Regions from separate parts of the Pararoseomonas sp. SCSIO 73927 genome, predicted to be linked through region 2. Evidence: riboswitches for the same ligand, from Rfam matches in the RefSeq annotation. Region 2 holds a riboswitch; the other holds the start of a gene.
What was found. Region 2 has a riboswitch for cobalamin ahead of VQH23_RS19565 (5-methyltetrahydropteroyltriglutamate--homocysteine S-methyltransferase). Riboswitches for the same ligand answer to the same signal wherever they lie in the genome.
Positions count from the first base shown of each region.

Region 1: linked by a shared signal. The riboswitch ahead of VQH23_RS04700 (TonB-dependent receptor domain-containing protein) and the one ahead of VQH23_RS19565 (5-methyltetrahydropteroyltriglutamate--homocysteine S-methyltransferase) in region 2 are both predicted to bind cobalamin.

Region 1 is NZ_CP146232.1:985,233-994,871, forward strand. Features, by position in the region: gene metH (methionine synthase) at 1-1,412, opposite strand, end outside; gene VQH23_RS04700 (TonB-dependent receptor domain-containing protein) at 1,816-3,810, opposite strand; cobalamin riboswitch at 3,958-4,174, opposite strand; gene VQH23_RS04705 (TonB-dependent siderophore receptor) at 4,391-6,697, shown strand; gene VQH23_RS04710 (alpha/beta hydrolase-fold protein) at 7,003-7,953, opposite strand; gene VQH23_RS04715 (DUF3649 domain-containing protein) at 8,097-8,450, shown strand; gene VQH23_RS04720 (PepSY-associated TM helix domain-containing protein) at 8,447-9,639, shown strand, end outside.
Region 2 is NZ_CP146232.1:4,142,695-4,152,333, forward strand. Features, by position in the region: gene metF (methylenetetrahydrofolate reductase [NAD(P)H]) at 1-319, shown strand, start outside; gene VQH23_RS19540 (ABC transporter substrate-binding protein) at 442-1,617, shown strand; gene VQH23_RS19545 (branched-chain amino acid ABC transporter permease) at 1,628-2,488, shown strand; gene VQH23_RS19550 (branched-chain amino acid ABC transporter permease) at 2,485-3,477, shown strand; gene VQH23_RS19555 (ABC transporter ATP-binding protein) at 3,474-4,238, shown strand; gene VQH23_RS19560 (ABC transporter ATP-binding protein) at 4,231-4,941, shown strand; gene VQH23_RS19565 (5-methyltetrahydropteroyltriglutamate--homocysteine S-methyltransferase) at 4,996-6,129, opposite strand; cobalamin riboswitch at 6,197-6,375, opposite strand; gene VQH23_RS19570 (copper chaperone PCu(A)C) at 6,725-7,198, shown strand; gene mntR (manganese-binding transcriptional regulator MntR) at 7,352-7,837, opposite strand; gene VQH23_RS19580 (metal ABC transporter substrate-binding protein) at 8,016-8,945, shown strand; gene VQH23_RS19585 (metal ABC transporter ATP-binding protein) at 8,956-9,639, shown strand, end outside.

The DNA of each region.
Region 1 (9,639 bases), 2.3 Mb from region 2:
TCGTCGATGGTGAGCGCGATCACGGCGGCGCCGAACTTCTTGGCGAGGATCATGCGGTCCGTCGCGTGCCCCTCGCCGTCCTCGAAGTTGATCGAGTTGATGATGGGCTTGCCGCCATGCAGTTTCAGCGCCGCCTCGATAACCGGCGTCTCGGTGGAATCGATCACCAGCGGCGCGTTCACGCTGCTGGTGAAGCGCCGGACCACCTCGTTCATCTCCTCCATCTCGTTGCGGCCGACGAAGGCGGTGCAGATGTCGAGGGAGTTCGAGCCCTCGCCGATCTGGTCGCGGCCCATGGTGACGCAACCGTCCCAGTCATGCGCCGCCTGCCTCTCCCGCCAGGCCTTGGAGCCGTTCGCGTTGCAGCGCTCGCCGATGGAAAAGTAGCTGTTCTCCTGCCGCAGGGGCACCGGGGCGTAGAGGGACGCAACGGAGGGAACCCAGACCGGGCTGCGCCGCACCGGCGCCGGCCGGTGTGCGGCCCCGCCGCGCTTGCGCAGCATCGCGTCCAGCGCCGCAATATGCGGGGTGGAGGTACCGCAGCAGCCGCCGATGAGGTTCAGCCCGTCCTCGGTGACGAAGCGCTCCATCCAGCTCGCCAGCTCGGAGGGGCCGAGCGGGTAGTGGGTCTTGCCGTCCACCAGCTCCGGAAGCCCGGCATTGGGCTGGCAGGAGAGCAGGCCCGGCCAGTTCTGGGAGAGCCAGCGGACGTGCTCCGCCATTTCCTGCGGGCCGGTGGCGCAGTTCAGCCCCATCAGGTCCACGTCGAGCGAGTGCACCACCGCCGCGGCGGCGCCGATGTCGGGCCCGACCAGCAGGGTGCCAGTCGTCTCCACCGTCACCTGCACGAAGATCGGGATGTCGGACTTCGCCTCGGCGCGCGCGATCTTGGCCGCGTTCACCGCGGCCTTGATGAAGAGCGTGTCCTGGTTCGTCTCGGTCAGCAGCGCGTCCGCCCCGCCCGCGATGAGGCCGCGGCACTGGGTGAGGAGCGCCGCCTCCAGCGCGTCGTAGGTGACGTTGCCGAGGGAGGGCAGCTTCGTCCCCGGCCCGATATCGCCGATCACCCAGCGGTGGCGCCCGTCGGCGAAGCCCTCCGCCGCCTCCCGCGCGAGTTCCACCGCCACCTTGTTCAGCTCGAAGGCGCGGTCCTCCAGCTCGAACTCCCCGAGCGTGATGGGAGAGCCGCCGAAGGTGTTGGTCAGCACCATGTCGGCGCCGGCCTCGTAGTAGCCCCGATGGATCTCCCGCACGATGTCCGGGCGGGAGAGGACGAGGACGTCGGTGCAGTTCTCCCGGCCCCAGTAGTCCCGGTCCACCTCCAGATCCATGACCTGCACGCGGCTGCCCATCCCGCCGTCGCAGAGGAGCACGCGGTCGCGAAGGGCGTCGAGGAGATGCGGTCGGGACATGGGGCAATGGTCCTGCACGACAGTTCCGGAAGCGGCCGACGCCGCCCGGAACCGGTCCCGGCAGGATAATCAGGCCACTTCCCAGTCCCATACTCTCTTAAAGATATCCTTATGTCCAGTGCCGGGCGCGTGCTGCTGGCCGGACCAGGGGGCTTTGCCCCCTGGAACCCCCACCAGGAGGCTGAGCCTCCTGGACCTGCATCGGGCTGCCGCGGGACTGACCGGATGGGTCAGCCCTCCACGACCGGCACCCTTCCTGCCCCCGCAGTCGCCTCGGCTCCAAGAGCCGAGGCGCACCGTCAGCCGGGCAAAGGCCAAAGCCTAGAAGAAGATGATGGTGAGGGGTCCGGGGAGAGGAAGAATTCCTTCTTCCTCTCCCTGGCCACGGACCGGAACCGAGGGATTAGAACGTCCCGCGGATTCCTGCCAGCGCGCTCCGCCCCGGGATGACGAAGCCGTTTGCCGGCTCGTAGCGGGAGTTGCCGAGGTTCCGGATCTCCACGAAGCCCGAGACCTTCTCGATCACCGGCACCGTGGCGGTGAGGTTGAACACCGTGCCGGCGCGGTTCTTCCCCGGTGCCGTGATGGAGGTGCCGTCGTCGTTGTAGCGGGCGAAGGCGCCTTCGGGGGAGGGTCCGGTGTAGATCAGCTCGGGCACCACGGTCACGCGGCCGCCCTGCGGCCCGCCCCAGGGCACGGGCGCGGAGAGGCGGGCGGTCAGGGTGGCGAGGTTGCGCGCGCGCCGGGCCAGGGGCTGGTCGTTGGTGGTGTCGCGCGCCTCCTGCACGGTCCAGGTGCCGGTGAGGGAGAGCCAGTCGGCGGGCCGCACCGTGAGGGAGAACTCCCCGCCGCGGATCCGCGCGCGCTCGACGTTGAGCAGGGTGGTGAAGCTCGCGTCGTAGTTGATCAGGTTCCTCAGCCGGTTGTCGAAGTAGAGGGCCGAGACCGTGGCCCAGGAGGTCACGTCCGTCTCGATGCCGGCCTCCCAGGAGAAGCTCTCCTCCGGCTTCAGGTCCGGGTTGCCCTGGAAGAAGCCGGTGATGGTGCCGAAGCGCTGGAAGAGGGAGGGGGCCTTGAAGGCGGTGCCGGCGGAGGAGCGCAGGCGGGAGGCGATCTCGGGAAGGGCGAGCACGCCGCCGAGGCGCCAGCTCGTGAAGCCGTCGTAGTCCTCCGGCCCGTCGTGCCGCAGGCCGGCGTTCAGGTCCAGGCGGTCGAAGAGACGCCCCTGGGCCGAGACGTAGCCGGCGGCGGAGCGCTGGGAGGCGTCCACGGTCGTGCGGAAGAAGGCGGAGCCGTTCGCGCTGTCGGCGGTCTCCTTCTCCCACTGGCCGCCGAACAGCACCGCCACGTCGGTCAGGGCGCCGGCATTCGGCAGGCGCACGGTGTTGTCGAAGAACACCGCCCGCCGCTCGGCGCGGTAGAGGTCGTCCGCCGTGGCGAAGGGGTTCGCCACGTCCGGCAGGTTGGTGTAGCGGCGCCGGTTGTGGCTGCCGGAGAGGGTAAGGCGCGTGCTCCAGGCGCCGCCGAACAGGTCCGCCGTGCCGCGCAGGTAGCCGAACCAGGACCGGTCCTGGGCGGTGTAGTTCGGGTCGTCGTTCGGCACGTTGTCGAGGCCGAGCGTGTTCTCCCGGCCGCGCACGAAGCCCTCGATCCGGGTACGGCCAAGGAACTCGCCCGGCACCGTCTCGCCGAGGGTCAGGCCGAGCCGGGCCGTGCCGACGGCGGAGCGCAGCCCGTCCCGCTCCCCGAGGTTGTTCGTGAAGCGCGGGGCTACGGCGTTGCTGCCGCGGGTGGAGAGGCTCTGGCCGGTGAGCTGGTAGTCGAAGGCGCCGAGGGTGCCGCCCACGCCGGCGTGGCCGCGCACCGTGGAGCGGCTGCCGCCCGCGGCCTCAAAATAGGGCGCCGCGGCGCGGTCGGCCGGGGCGGCGCGGGTGATGAGGTTCACCACGCCGCCGATCGCGGCGGAGCCGTAGACGGAGGAGGCGGGGCCGCGCACCACCTCGATCCGCTCGATGTCGCCCAGCAGCTCGTTGCCGAAGTTGAAGGCGCCGTTCGGGTCCGAGGGGTCGTTGATCGGCACGCCGTTCAGCAGCACCAGCACCTGGCGCGCGTTGGTCCCGCGCGCGAAGCCGGAGGCCTGCTGGCCGAGGCCGCCGGACTGCACGAGCCGGAAGCCCGGCACGACCGCCAGGGCCTCGGCGAGGGTGGTGTACCCGTTCTCCTCGATGGTCCGGCGGTCGATCACCGTGACGGCGGCGGGGATGCGCTCCTGCGGCGTCGGGACGCGGGTTGCGGTCACCACCACCTCGGGCACGGTGGCGGGGTTGGTCGAGACGTCCTGAGCGATGGCCGGCCCCATGGGAGCAATGGCGATCAGGGCGAGGATCCGGCGTTTCATCCCGGGGTGCCTCCGTTGCACGGTCCGCGTTTCGCCCCGGCCAGGGATGGCCGGAACGGGCTTGCGTCGTGCTCGCATGACGGAGGCGCGCCGGATGGCCGGCGCGCCCTGGGTCCGTTTACGCCGGTGCTCCCCGCCCGGCACGCGCGAGACAACATCTGCGCCGGCCGGTCTCCTGGCTCGCGACGTGGCGGGCACGCGCCCGCCTGACGGTCCCGCCTTCTCGCGCCGGTGGGCGCAATGGCATCGGGGGCCGTCGCCGTCGCCTACAGTTGCGGGGGCAGCTGCGGATCGGTGGCGGGGATCGCCACGTCGCGCATTCCCGTTTCAGCCCTTCCGGGCCACCGGCGCATGGGGCGGAACCTATCGACACGAACGCGTGAAGTCCAGGGAGGGGCAGCCCGGCCGGAGTGGCGAGGCGCAGGCGCCACATGCCCGCGCACGGGCGGCACCGCGGCGGCTCCCGCAGCCGGAACGCGGTGGCACCGCGCAACTGGAACGCAGAGCCGCGACGGCGTTTGACACTGATAGCCATTCTCACTTACTTCGCCGCCACACGTCAGCGTGAAGGAGCGGCCTGGTGAGCGTAGCCCGTCGGCAGAATACAGCAGCCCAGGTCGCCCCTCCCGTCAGGGCGACAGGCACGACGGACGGCATCCCCGCGCCCTGTCCGCGCCCGGCGACGGGCACCAGGACCCTCACCGGCGCCGTGGTGGCGTGCGGCCTCGCCCTCTCGGTTCAAGCCCAGGCCCAAGCCCCGGCCCAGGAGGCGACCCGGCAGGTGGCCCAACAGGCGGCCGGAACCGCCACGGGGCAGGCCGCGGCCGGGTCGGGCGCCGCGCCCGTCGCCGTGCCGATGGTGGATGTCACCGCCGCGGGGGCCCCGGGCACCCTGCAGCCGGCCTATGCCGGCGGCCAGGTCGCGCAGGGCGGGTCGCTCGGGCTGCTCGGCAGCCGCAGCCTGATGGACTCCCCCTTCAGCACGACGAGCTTCACGTCGCAGGTCGTGGAGGACCAGCAGGCGCGCACCATCGCCGACACGCTGATCAACGACTCCTCCGTCCGCCTCACCACCGGTGCCAACGGCTTCGACGACACCTTCTCCATCCGCGGCTTCCAGGTGGGATCCTCGGATGTCGGGCTGAACGGCCTGTTCGGGCTGATCTCCTCCAACCGCGCCCAGGCGCAGTACATCGAGCGGATCGAGCTCCTCCGCGGCCCCGGCGCGCTCATCAACGGCATCGCGCCCGGCGGCAGCATCGGCGGCGCGATCAATGTCATCACCAAGCGGGCCGGCGACGACCCGCTGACCCGCCTGACGCCGGTCTTCATCAGCGACGGCAATTTCGGCATCCAGGCCGACCTGGCGCGCCGCTACGGCGCGAACAACGAGTGGGGCGTGCGCTTCAACGGGCTGTACCGCGACGGCGAGGCCTCCATCGAGGACGGCAACCTCCGCAGCGGCCTCGCCGCGCTAGGGCTGGACTATCGCGGGGACCGGTTCCGCCTGTCCGTGGACGGCATCTTCCAGCGTGACGACACCCGGAACTTCCGCCCGCAGCTCACCCTCTCCAGCGCCATTCCCTATATCCCCTCCGTGCCGGATTCGCGCAGCAACTGGTTCCCCGGCACCCGGCTGCGCCAGCAGGACAGCACCATCGCTACCCGGGCCGAGTACGACGTGGCGGACTGGGTGACCGTCTACGGGGCCGTGGGCTACCGCGACGGCTGGAACGAGCAGACCTTCCCCGATTCCCGCCCGGGCGGCGCCAACGAGCTCGGCGACTTCCGGGTCACCAACGCCCTCTACGACTCCTACACGCGGGTCGTCAGCGGGACGGCCGGCGCCAACTTCCGGTTCAACCTCCTCAACGTCGGCCACACCCTCAACCTCGCCTATTCCGGCCTCCGGCAGGATGCGGGCAACGCCTACATCACCTCCGCCATCACCTACCCCTCCAGCATCTACAACCCCTCCTCGCTGCCGCCCATCACCGCCCCGCGCACCGACCCGCGCCGGGCCTCGATCACGGAGTTCTCGAGCTTCGCGCTGGCCGACACGCTCTCCTTCTTCAACGATCGCGTCCTGCTGACCGGCGGCGTGCGCTTCCAGAACGTGCAGGTGAACAGCTACAGCACGGCAACCGGGGCACGGACGAGCCAGTACGACGCCGACGCGACGACGCCCCTCGGCGGCATCGTGGTGAAGCCCTGGCAGAACGTCTCCCTCTACGCGAACTACGCCCAGGGCCTGACCCGCGGCGAGATCGTCGGCCCCGGCTTCAACAACACCGGCGAGGTCCTCGCCCCCTACAAGTCCGAGCAGATCGAGGCCGGCGTCCGCGTGGACTGGGGCAGCGTCACCACCACCGCTTCCGTGTTCCAGATCACCCGGCCAAACGCCATCCGCACCGCGGCCAACAACCGCGCCTATGACGGCGAGCAGCGGAACCGCGGCCTGGAGCTCTCCGCCTTCGGCGAGATCACGCCTGGCCTGCGCGCCCTGGTCAGCGCGACCTTCATCAACCCCGAGCTGACAAGCCCCACCAACCCCGCCGAGCGCGGCAACGACGCGGCGGGCGTGCCGGACAAGACCTTCTCCGGCAGCCTGGACTGGGACGTGCCGGGGGTGCCCGGCCTCGCCCTCAACGGGCGCGTGATTCACACCTCGGGCTCTTACCTCACCACCGCCAACACGCTGCGCTTCGACGGCTGGACGCGGGTGGACTTCGGGGCCCGCTACAGGACGGAGATCGCCAACAAGCCGGTCACGCTGCGCGCCAACCTGGAGAACGCGTTCGGGGCGGATTACTGGCTCACCACCGGCACCTTCGTGACCGTGGGCTCGCCGCGCACCCTCATCGTGTCGGCAGCCTTCGACTTCTGATGGACCTGGGCCTGACAGGTCCGGGACCAGGGGGCGCCGCCCCCTGAAACTCCCGCCAAGGGCCTGAGGCCCTTGGATCCCCTTCTGGCTGCCGCCATGCCGTCCTGAGACGGTGTTTCCGCGGGACGGGCTCCTTCCTGCCTTTGCAGTCGCCTCGGGTCATCGACCCGAGGCGCACCGTCAGCCGAAAGAGACCAGCTACTAGAAAAAGATGATGGTGAGGGGTCCGGGGAGAGGAAGAATTCCTTCTTCCTCTCCCTGGCCACGGACCGGAAGCGAAGGACGGGAACGAGGCCGTGCCGCGATCAGCGCGACAGGATGAACCGCAGCCCGCGCTGCACGGCCACGGGGAAGGCGGACATGTGCCCGTCGTCCGGCAGCGTCTCGAAGCCCAGTTCCAGCCCGGGCAGGGGCCGCAGCCGGTCCGCGAGTTCGCGCGCCCCGTCCACCATCCGCATCATCTCCATGCGCGGTCGCCAAGCCGGGTCGTGCCAGGGCGCGAGGCTCTGCTCGTAGGCGCCCACGGTCATCAGCAGGCGCAGCGGCGCGGGGCGGTCCGTGCGGGCGATGAAGCGCTCCGCCGATGTCAGGACCGCGCTGTCCTCCCACCAGATGGCGGGGCTGCCGGCCACGTAATCCCGGAAGGCGCCGGGCCGGGTGAACAGGGCGTGCAGCGCGAAGAGGCCGCCGAAGGAGTGGCCGAGCACGGCGTGGCGCGAGGCGTCGATCGGCGCCGCGCGACGGGCCAGGGGCTTCACCGTCTCCTCGATGAAGTCGAGCAGCTCGTCCGCGCCGCCCGTGCGCATGGCGGGGCGGCCCTCGGCGGCCGGCATCTCCCGGCCGGGCGGCGGGGTGAGGTCGAAGCTGCGGCGGACGAGGTCGTAGGGGTCGTCCGTCCGGTAGCCGATGCCCGCGACCACGGCGGCGGAGCGGATCCCGGCCTCGCGCGGCAGGAAGGCGAGGACGCGGATTGTGTCCACCACCAGGCCCATCACGGCGTTGGCATCGAGCACGGTGATCATCGGCCATCCCTCGGGCGGGGGCTCGCCGGCGGGGACGTGGAGGAAGACGCGGAAGGGGTGGCCGCCGCGCGATGCCAGCTCGTGCCGGGTGGTGCGGGGGATCGGCTCGGGCGCGGCCTCCTGCGCCCGCGCGAGGGTGGGGCAGGCCAGGGTGGGGCAGGCCAGCGCCGCGAGGAGGGGCGCGAGGCCGCGCCGGCGAAGGGGTACGGGGGGATGGAGGGTGGTCCGGATCATGCGGCCACTCATGCCACAGGGGGCCGCCCCCGTGACCGGATCGCCCCTGCGTTCGGGTGCGCGCGGCGGAACGCCCCTGCCGCGCGGCGCGGGGATGGAGAATCGGGTGCTGCGGCCGGGCCTGCCGGGTTAGGGGCTGCGGCATGACGGCCTGGACGGCGCGCGGCGCGATGGAATGGATTGGCGGGGGCGGCCGCGCGCGCGCCGGCGGCATCGCCGTGCGGGTGGTGGCGGCGATCCTCGGCGGCTACGCGCTGGGGGCCTTGCTCTCCGCCGCACTGGCCGTGGCGCTGCCCCCTGCGTTGGCCATGGGGCGCGCGGACGCGGTGCTGACGGGGATGATGGCGGGGCTGGCCGGGCACGCCGCCGCCGCGATCTGGGTCTTCGCGGCGCGCAGCGCGGCGCGGGCCGTGGCGGGGCTGCTTCTCGCCGCGCTGCCGCTCGCGGCGATGGTCCTGGCCGGCCATTGGCATGCTACGGGGAGGATCCTGCCGTGAAGACCGGCTTCCGGCAGTCCATGGCGTGGCTGCACACCTGGTCCGGCCTGCTGGCGGGCTGGATCCTCTTCGCCGTGTTCCTGACGGGCACGGCGAGCTATTTCCGGCCGGAGATCACGGCCTGGATGCGGCCGGAGGCGTATCGCGCCGGCCCTCCCCCCGCCTCCGCCCAGCCGATGGTGGACGCGCTGGCCCGGATGGCGCCCGGCGGCTTCACCCTCATGCTGCCGGACGGGCGGGACGGGATGGCCAGCGCCTACTGGCGCGAGGCCGGGGCGGGCCGCCGCGGCTTCCGGGAGGCGGTGCTGGACCCCGCGACGGGCAAGGTGGTGCAGGGGCGGGAGACGCGCGGCGGGGAGTTCTTCTTCCGCCTGCACTTCCAGCTTCACTACATGAGCCCGCTTTGGGGCCGCTGGATCGTCAGCTTCTGCGCCATGATGATGCTGGTGGCGATCATCAGCGGCATCGTCACGCACAAGCGGATCTTCGCGGATTTCTTCACCTTCCGCCCGCGCAAGGGCCAGCGGTCCTGGATCGACGCGCACGCGGCGGTGGCCACCCTCGCCCTGCCCTACCACGCGATGATCACCTTCACCGGGCTGGTCACGCTGATGCTGATGCTGATGCCCTGGGGGACGCAGCTGGCCTATCCCGGCGACGCGCGCGGCTTCAGCAACGAGGTGTTCGGCCGCGCGGCCCCCGCGCGCCCCTCCGGCCGGGCGGCGCCACTGGTGGCGGTGGACCCGCTGCTGGCGGAGGCGTCCCGGATCTGGGGCGGCGCGCCCGCCTCGCGGATCACCGTCTCCCTTCCCGGCGATGCCGCGGCGCGGGTGGAGCTGCTGCGCGGCCCGGCGGGCCGCCTCTCGTACCAGCGGGACGCGCTGGTCTTCGACGGCGCGACCGGCGCCCCCATCGCGCGGGAGGGGATGACGGGTGGGGCGGCGGCGACGCACGGCACGATGTACGGGCTGCACCTCGGGCGCTTCGCGGGGCCGGCGCTGCGGGCCCTGTTCTTCCTCTCCGCCCTCGCCGGCACGGCGATGGTGGGCACCGGGCTGATCCTCTGGGCGGTGAAGGAGCGGCAGGCGGCGGCGAAGGCCGGGCGCGCGGGACTCGGGCTTCGGCTGGTGGAGGTGCTGAACCTCGCGACCGTGGCCGGCCTGCCCGCCGCCATGGCCGCCTTCTTCTG
Region 2 (9,639 bases):
CGGGATTACCGCCCCGATCGTGCCGGGGATCATGCCCGTGTCCAACTACGCCCAGGCCGCCAAGTTCTCCGCCATGTGCGGGACCACCGTGCCGGCCTGGCTGGGCGCTATGTTCGAGGGCACCGAGGACGACCCGGAGATGCGCCGGACCGTCGCCACCGTGGTGGCCTCGGAGCAGGTCCGCACCCTCCAGGCGAACGGGGTGGACGAGTTCCACTTCTACACGTTGAACCGCCCCGAGCTGACCTACGCCATCGCCCATGTCCTGGGCGTGCGGCCCAGGCCGGCCGAGGTGGCGACCCCCGCCGGGGCCGCCTGACGCGGCGGCCCGCGCCGATCCCTGCGGGGAGCGGAACGGCGGGAGCAGGAGCCGATCCGAATCGGCAGGCTGTATTACAAGGCGGATTCGAGGTAGCCCTTCGGACCACCGGGGAGAGAACGATGAACCGCCGCACCCTCCTGCTCGGCGCGGCCGGGCTGCCGCTGGCACCGGCCGTGCTGGCCCGCCCGGCGACCGCGCAGAACGCGCCCTTCCGGGTCGGTCTGATCCTCTCCATGACTGGCCCCTTCGCTTCGACGGGCAAGCAGATCGAGGCGGCCGTGCGGCTCTACGCCCGCCAGAACCCCGCCTTCGCGGGGCGCCCGGTCGAGATCCTGCTGCGCGACGACGGGGGCGCGGCCGACGCCACCCGCCGCCTGGCGCAGGAGCTGGTGGTGAATGAGAGGGTCTCGGCCCTTGCCGGCTTCGTCCTCACCCCGCATGCCCTGGCCGCCGCCCCGATCGCGGCGCGCGGGCGGGTGCCGATGGTGGTGATGTCCGCCGCCACCGCGACCGTGACGGAGGCCTCGCCCTTCGTGTTCCGGACCTCCCAGACCACGCCGCAGGTCACGGTGCCGCTGGCGGGCTGGGCGGCGGAAAACGGCATCCGCAAGGCCGTCACCGTCGTCTCCGACTACGGCCCCGGGCTGGACGCGGAGAAGTGGTTCGGCCAGCGCCTGGGCTCGGCGGGCGGCACGGTGGCGGAGGCGCTGCGCGTGCCGCTGGCCAATCCGGACTTCGCGCCCTTCCTGCAGCGCGCGCGGGATGCGACCCCGGAGGCGGTCTTCGTCTTCGTGCCCGCCGGCGTCGGCTCGGTCTTCATGAGGCAGTTCGCGGAGCGCGGGCTGAAGGATGCGGGCATCCGGCTGATCGCGCTCGGCGACGTGCTGGACGACGACATCCTGAACGGCATGGGCGATCCGGCGCTGGGCGTCGTCTCCTCCCATCACTACTCCGCCGCGCATGACAGCGAGGCCAATCGCCGCTTCGTCGCCGCCTTCCGCGAGGCGGCGGGGATGCGGCCGAACTTCATGGCGGCGGGCGGCTATGACGGCATGACCCTGCTGCGGCTGGCTGCCGAGAAGGCGGGCGCCGGCGCCGCCGGGCAGGTCCTGGCCGACGCGATGAAGGGCCTCTCCTGGGAGAGCCCGCGCGGGCCCGTCAGCATCGACGCGGCCACGCGGGATATCGTGCAGAACGTCTACATCCGCCGCGTCGAGCGGCAGGGGGGCGAGCTGTACAACGTGGAGATCGCCACCGTGCCCGCGGTGAAGGACCCGGCCAAGGCGGCCGGCTGATCCACGCCCCATGCTGACGGTCCTGTTCGACGGCATCGCCTACGGGATGGTGCTGTTCATCCTCGCCTGCGGCCTGGCCGTCACGCTGGGGCTGATGAACCTGGTGAACCTGGCCCATGGCGCCTTCGCCATGGCCGGGGGCTACGCGGCGCTAGTGCTGGTGAACGCCTGGGGCGTGCCCTTCCTGGCGGCGCTGCCGGTGGTGTTCCTGGCCACCGCCGCCCTGGGCGCGCTGATGGAGCGGACGCTCTACGTGCACGTCTACGCGCGCAGCCACCTGGACCAGGTGCTGTTCTCCGTGGGGCTGATCTTCATGGCCGTGGCGGTGGTGGACTATGCCGCGGGACCGAGCCAGCAATTCGTGAGGATCCCGGACGCGCTGCGCGGGCGGATCGAGGTGGCGGGCATCGGCATGGGGATCTACCGCCTGCTGGTCATCGGCATCTGCGGGGCCGTTGCGCTGGCGCTGCACCTGGCCCTGGCCGGTACGCGCTTCGGCAGCCGGCTTCGCGCGGCGGTGGATGATTCGCGCGTGGCGCGGGGGCTGGGGATCGATGTCGGGCTGATCTTCACCGTCACCTTCGCCGTCGGCTCCGGCCTTGCCGGGCTGGGCGGGGCGCTGGGGGCGGACATCCTGGGGCTGGATCCGGGTTTCCCGCTGCGGTTCATGATCTACTTTCTGATCGTCGTGACGGTGGGCGGCACGGCCTCCATCCCCGGCGCCTTCCTCGCCTCGCTGCTGCTCGGGATCGCGGATGTGGCGGGCAAGTACTACCTGCCCTCGATGGGTGCCTTCATCATATACGGGGTGATGCTCGCGGTGCTGGTCTGGCGGCCGCAGGGGCTCTTCGGGCGGGCGGGCGCGCGGTGACGGCCGCACCGGAGGAGACGGCCCGCCGGCAACTGGCGGGGCTGGCGCGCTGGCGCCCGGCGGAGATCGCCTTCTGGGCGCTGGTGCTGGCCGCCTACGCCGTGTTTCCGCAGCGCGCGGCGCTGATCGCGGAGGTGGCGGTGGTGGCCCTCTTCGCCCTCTCGCTGGACCTCGTGCTCGGCTATGCCGGCATCCTCACCCTCGGTCACGCGGCCTTCTTCGGATGGGGCGCCTACGTCGCCGGGATCGCCGCCTCCCGCGGGTTGGGGGACCCGACGCTCGGCCTGCTGCTGGGCGGCGGGACGGCGGGGGTGCTGGGGCTGCTCACCGCGCCGCTTGTGCTGCGCGGCGGCGACCTGACGCGGCTGATGGTGACGCTCGGCCTGGCCACCGTTCTCTTCGAGCTGGCCAACCGCTTCACTGGCCTGACCGGCGGCGCGGACGGGCTGCAGGGCATGATCGTCGGCCCGCTGCTGGGCCGGTTCGAGTTCGACCTCGAAGGGCATGTGGGCGCCGCCTACGCCCTGGCGGTGCTGTTCCTGGCCTTCCTGCTGCTGCGGCGGATCGCGCTCTCGCCCTTCGGCTGGGCGCTGCGGGCGATCCGCGCCAACCCACTGCGCGCGGCGGCGCTGGGCATCCCCGTTCGGCGCCGCCTGGTTGCGGCCTACACCCTCGGTGCAGCGCTGGCCGGTGTGGCGGGGGCGCTGCTGGCGCAGGTGACGGGGTTCGTGTCGCTCGACGTGCTCTCCTTCCAGCGCTCCGCGGATGGGCTGCTGGTGCTCCTGATCGGCGGGGTGGGCTGGCTCTACGGCGGGCTGGTCGGCGCGGTGGTGTTCAAGCTGATGCAGGACCTGCTCTCCAGCCTCACGCCGCAGTACTGGCAGTTCTGGATCGGCGCGCTGCTGGTCGTGCTGGTGCTGCTGGGGCGGGACAGGCCGCGCGCCTGGATAGCCCGGCTGCGCCGCCCGGCAGAGGGCGCCGCGCCGTGAATCCCGCGCTGGAGACGATCGGGCTGACGCACCGTTTCGGCGCCTTCCTGGCGACCGATAAGGTGAGCCTCTCCCTGCTCCCAGGCGCACGGCACGCGCTGATCGGGCCGAACGGCGCGGGGAAGACCACGCTGGTCAACCTGCTGACGGGCGTGCTGCGCCCCGGTGCCGGCCGCATCCTGATGGGGGGTGAGGAGGTGACGGGGCTGGCGCAGGACCGGCGCGTGCGGCGCGGCCTGTCCCGCACCTTCCAGATCAACCAGCTCTTCCCGGAGATGACGCCGCTGCAGAGCGTCTCCATCGCCGTCTCGCGCCGCATGGGGCTGGATGGCGGGTGGTGGCGCCGCCTGGGCCGTGGTGGCCCAGGGGCAGGGCACGTGGCGGAGGAGGCGGCGGAGATCCTCGGCCGCTTCGGGCTGGCCGACGCCATGGGGCGCCGCGTCGGCGACCTGCCCTATGGCCGCCAGCGGCTGCTGGAGGTGGCGCTGGCCATCGCCGCCCGGCCGCGCGTGCTGCTGCTGGACGAGCCCGCCGCGGGCGTGCCGGAGGCGGAGCGGGAGGACATCCTGGCCGCCGTCGCGGCACTTCCGCGCGAGGTGGCGGTGCTGCTGATCGAGCACGACATGGACCTGGTCTTCCGCTTCGCCGAGCGCATCACCGTGCTGGTCGCGGGCGCCGTGCTGATGGAGGGCACGCCGGCCGAGGTGGCCGCCGATCCCCGCGTGCGCGCCGTCTATCTCGGGGAGGGCGGGCATGGCTGAGCTGCTCGCCGTCAATGGCCTCTCCGCCGGCTATGGCGGCGCCGCGGTGCTGCACGGGATCGACCTGACCCTGGCGGAAGGGCGGTCGATGGCCGTGCTCGGCCGCAACGGCATGGGCAAGACGACGCTGCTGAACAGCATCGTCGGGCTGACCCGCCGCACCGTCGGCAGCGTGGCGCTGGCCGGGCGCGACATCACCGCCCTTCCGCCGGATCGGCGCGCGCGCGCCGGAATTGGCTGGGTGCCGCAGGAGCGCAACATCTTTCGGTCCCTCACCGTGGAGGAGAACCTGACCGCCGTCGCGCGCCCCGGGCCGTGGGACGTGGAGCGGGTCTATGCCCTGTTCCCCCGGCTGCGGGAGAGGCGGCGCAACGGGGGCGACCAGCTCTCGGGCGGGGAGCAGCAGATGCTGGCGATCGGCCGGGCGCTGGTGCTGAACCCGCGCCTGCTGCTGCTGGACGAACCCACCGAGGGGCTGGCGCCGGTGATCGTGGAAGAGGTGCTGGCGGCGCTGCGCCGGATCATGCGGGAGGAGGGGCTTTCCGCCCTCGTCGTGGAGCAGCACGCCCGCAAGATCCTGGGCGTGACGGACGAGGCGGTGATCCTGGAGCGCGGGCGCGTGGTGCACCGGGCCGAGAGCGCGGCGCTGCGGGAGGACGCTGCGGCGCTGGAGCGCTTCCTGGGCGTGTCCCGGGCAGGGTAAGGGGCAGGGCAGGGTAAGGGGGCCGGGGAGCGTGCTCCCCGGCCCGACCTGGACTCAGCGGCCCCAGAGTTCCTCGGACAGTTCCGCCACCAGGCGCAGCTTCGCCCATTGCTGCTCCTCGGAGAGCTTGTTGCCCTCCTGCGTGCTGGCGAAGCCGCATTGCGGGCTGATGGCCAGCTGTTCCATCGGCAGGAACTTTGAGGCGTCGTCCAAGCGGCGCTTCAGCTCGTCCTTGCTCTCCAACTCGCCGGTCTTGCTGGTCATGATGCCCAGCACCACCACCTTGTTGCCGCGCGGCACGAAGCGCAGCGGTTCGAAGCCGCCGGAGCGCTCGTCGTCGAACTCCATGAAGTAGGCGTCCACGTCGATCGCGTTGAACAGCACCTCGGCCACCGGCTCGTAGCCGCCGGTCGCGATGAAGGTGGACTGGAAGTTGCCGCGGCAGAGATGCATGGACATCGCCATGTCCTTCGGCCGCGCGCGCGTCGCGCGGTTGATCATGTCGGCGTAGATCTGCAGCAGCCCCTCAACGTGCTCGCCGCGGCGCTTCAGCCCCTCGATCTGCTGGGGGTCGCAAAGATAGGCGATGTTCACCTCGTCCAGCTGCAGGTAGCGGCAGCCGGCCGCGTAGAAGGCGCCGACCGCCTCCTCATAGGTCGCGCCGAGGTCGCCGAAGAACTCGTCCATGTGCGGGTAGACGGAACGGTCGATCGCCTCACGCCCGCCACGGAAGTGCACGACGCTGGGGGAGGGGATCGTCTGCTTCGGGATCGCCGTGCGCGTGCGGGAGGCGGTGTAGCGGAAATCCTCGATCATGCTGGGCTTCCAGCCGATCTTGCCGTTCACCCGCAGCTTATGGCCGAGGGTCGCGCCCTTGAAGGCCACCTTGTCCTCGGGCTCGTAGATCTCGATGCCCTCGAGGCCGCCGAGGAAGTCGTAGTGCCAGTAGGCGCGGCGGTACTCGCCATCCGTCGCGGCGCGCAGGCCGACCTCCTCCTGCTTCGCGATGGCGCGGGCGATCTGCTCGTCCTCCACCGCGCGCAGCCCGGCGGCGTCGAGGCGCCCCTCGGCACGGGCGGCGCGGGCCTCGCGCAGCGCCTGCGGCCGCAGGAGGCTGCCGACATGGTCGGCGCGGAAGCTGGGGAAGCTGGCGGCGCGCGGCCGGTCAATCGTGTCCGAATGGGACATGGCTGGGCATCCTGAGGTCGAAGGTCAACGTCACGGCCGAACCCCGGAAGAACCCCGTTCCCGGGCAGCGCGCCAAGGTCGTGCTGGCAGGTCTCCTCGCGCGCGCCTCGCCGCCCCGCGCCACCGGTCCGGTGCGATCCGGCGGCAGGTCGGGGTCGGCTCCGCGCCGAGGTCTGCGGGGGCAGCCATGGTCTTTCGCCATGTTCCCTTGAAGCCCTCCCGGGCACCAGCGATGCCGGTGTAAGGGGCGGGGCCAGGGGGCGTCAAATGGATGTGGAGAGGCCTTCACGGCTGGCCGCTCGGCAAGGTTCCGGACCAGGCTTGTCTGCCCGGGATCGTCCGCCCAGGCCCGTCCGCCCGTGACGGAGCGCTGCCGCTTCGCTAGGCTGCGACCGATGCCGGGGCGAGGTCGCCTTCCCGCCATCGGGCCGCAGGCCGCCGGTAGGCAGGGACAGGATCATGGGGCCGGACCGAACCCTGCCGTGCTCCCCGCCCACCAACCCATTACCTCTTCCCGACCCGGCTGCCGTGCCGATGCCCGCCGCCCGTGGCGGCCCGGCCCGGCCGGGAGCATGACCTAGCAGGAGACCCGACCATGTTCCTCACCCGTCGCGCCGCGATCGCAGCTATCGCCCTCGCGCCCGCCCTCGCCGCCGCGCAGCAGCCCTCCTCCGGCGGCGTCGCCGTCGAGCAGCCCTGGATGCGCGCGGCGATCCAGGGCGGCACGGGTGGCGCCTTCCTCACCCTCCGCAACGCCGGCACGGGGCCGGACCGCCTCCTCTCCGCCAGCAGCCCGGCCGCCCGCGCGGTGGAGCTGCACACGACGGTGCGCGACGGGGACGTGATGCGGATGCAGCCCGTGCAGGCGGTGGAGGTGCCGGCGGGCGGCAGCGTGACGCTCCGGCCGGGCGGGATGCACATCATGCTCATCGGCCTGGCGGAGGCCGCGCGGCCCGGCGCCACGGTGCCGCTGACCCTTCAGTTCGAGCGGGCCGGCGCGGTGTCCGTGCAGCTGGCGGTGCAGGCCGCCGGCGCGTCCGGCCCGGTGGGGCAGGGCCACCGGCACTGAGCCGAGGCCGGTGCTCCGGCGCGTCCTGACGGTCAGGCCGGGCCGGGGCTGAGAGGCGGCGAGGCGGCGAGGCGGCGAGGTGCCCTCGATGAGCGGGCGCTTCGCCGCAACAGCCCGGGCCACGCGGTCCGGCAGCGCGCACTTCCTGGGCGGTCAGTGCTGGCGGAGGAAGGCCGCGAACGCTTCCAGTGTCGCGTCGCTAACGTGGTGCTCCAGGCCTTCCGCGTCGCTCTCCGCGACCTCGGGCGGGACCCCCACGGCCTTCAGCAGGTCCACTACCACCCGGTGCCGGACCCGGACCTTGCGGGCCAGGGCGTGCCCGTCCGGGGTCAGGAACACGCTCCGGTAGGGCTTGGACTGGGCCAGCCCAAGCGCCTTGAGGCGGGAGATGCTCTTGATAGCGGTGGCGTGGGAGACGCCGAGGCGGCGGGCCAGGTCGGTCGGCCGGGCCTCGCCCTCCGTCTCCAGAAGGTCGTCGATCAGCTCGACGTAGTCCTCCAGCACGGCAGAGGCGCGGCCCGCGCGCGCGGAGGCGTGCCGGGCCGCCTGGGCGCCCTCTTCCGGCATCTCGGCAGGTAGGTCCTCCGCGGCGGGCGGCTTCCGGCCGCGCGGCCCGCGCTTGATGTCCTGGGCGGTCATGGAGGGCACCAAACTACCTGTGATGGCGACGGTGTTGCAACCGTGTCCAGATGGTGGAACACTGCAAGAGTTGTAGCCGGGGCTACATCATCGCGGCGCGGCGCTACCCGCCGGATGCTGCCGGCTGGTGCCGTTCGCCGGGCGCCGCCGGATGGCTGCGAAAACAGGGGAGACGAGGATGCATTTCGGGGTGACCAGGCGGCTGGCCGGCATGGCGGTGCTCGGCCTCGCCCTGCTGGCCGGTGGCGGGAAGGCGGCCGCGCAGGAGGCGCGGACCCGCCCGCTGCGCGTGGTGACCACCTTCACCATCCTGCAGGACATGGCCCGGAACGTGGCGGGCGAGGCGGCGGTGGTGGAATCGATCACCCGCCCGGGCGCCGAGATCCACGACTACGAGCCGACCCCGCAGGACGTGGTGAAGGCCCAGTCGGCCGACTTGGTGCTGTGGAACGGCATGGGGCTGGAGCGCTGGTTCGAGCGCTTCTTCCAGCGCGTGCGCGACGTTCCCTCCGCCGTGCTGACCGAGGGCATCACGGGCATCAACATTGCCGAGGGGCCCTATGCCGGGCGCCCCAACCCGCATGGCTGGATGTCCCCGGCCAACGCGGTGGTCTACGTGGAGAACATCCGCCGCGCCCTGGCCGCGGCCGATCCCCGCAACGCGGAGACCTACAACGCCAATGCCGCGCGCTACACCGCGGAGATCCGGGCGCTCGACGCCCCGATCCGCGAGCGGTTGTCGCGCATCCCCGACGACCGCCGCTGGCTGGTGAGCTGCGAGGGCGCCTTCTCCTACCTCACGCGGAACTATGGGATGCAGGAGCTCTACCTCTGGCCGATCAACGCGGAGGAGGAGGGCACGCCTCGGCAGATCCGCCGCGTGGTGGACACGGTGCGCCGCAACCGCATCCCCGTCGCCTTCTGCGAGAGCACGGTGAGCGACCGCGCCATGCGCCAGGTGGCGCGGGAGGCGGGCGCCACGTTCGGCGGCGTGCTGTACGTGGACAGCCTGACGGAGGGGGGCGGCGACGCGCCGAGCTACCTGAAGCTGCTGGAATACAACGCCAACACGATCCTTCGCGCGTTCCAGGCGCAGGCAGCGCGCTAGGGAACCGCCGATGATCATGTCTTCCGCCCGTGCCGCGGCCCTGCCGCGGCGGGACGTTCCCGCCTTGGGCTTCCTGGGTCTGGGCCGCCGCCTCTTCACCCGGGACGCCGCCGCGCCGCGCGTGGGGGAGGCCGGCGCGCGGGAGCCGGCCGGGCTGGACCTGCGGGTGGAAGGGGTGACCGTGGCCTACCCGAACGGCCAGGTGGCGCTGCGGGACGCCACCTTGCGGCTGGACGGCCCGACGGTTTGCGGGCTGCTCGGCGTCAACGGCGCCGGGAAGTCCACGCTGTTCAAGGCGGTGATGGGCATGGTGCGGCCGGCATCCGGCAGCGTCCGGATCGCGGGCCTGCCGGTCTCCGCGGCGCAGCGGCGCAACCTCGTCGCCTATGTGCCGCAGAACGAGGAGGTGGACTGGGCCTTTCCGGTCAGCGTGCGGGACGTCGTGATGATGGGCCGCTACGGCTACATGAACACCGTCCGCATCCCGTCGGCGGCGGACCGGGCGGCGGTGGAGGAGGGGCTGCGCCGCGTGGGCATGGAGGGCTTCGCCGACCGGCAAATCGGCCAGCTCTCCGGCGGCCAGAAGAAGCGCGTGTTCCTGGCCCGCGCCCTGGCCCAGGACGGGCGCCTGATCCTGCTGGACGAGCCCTTCGGCGGCGTGGATGTGACGACACAGGAAGCGATCATGGAGCTG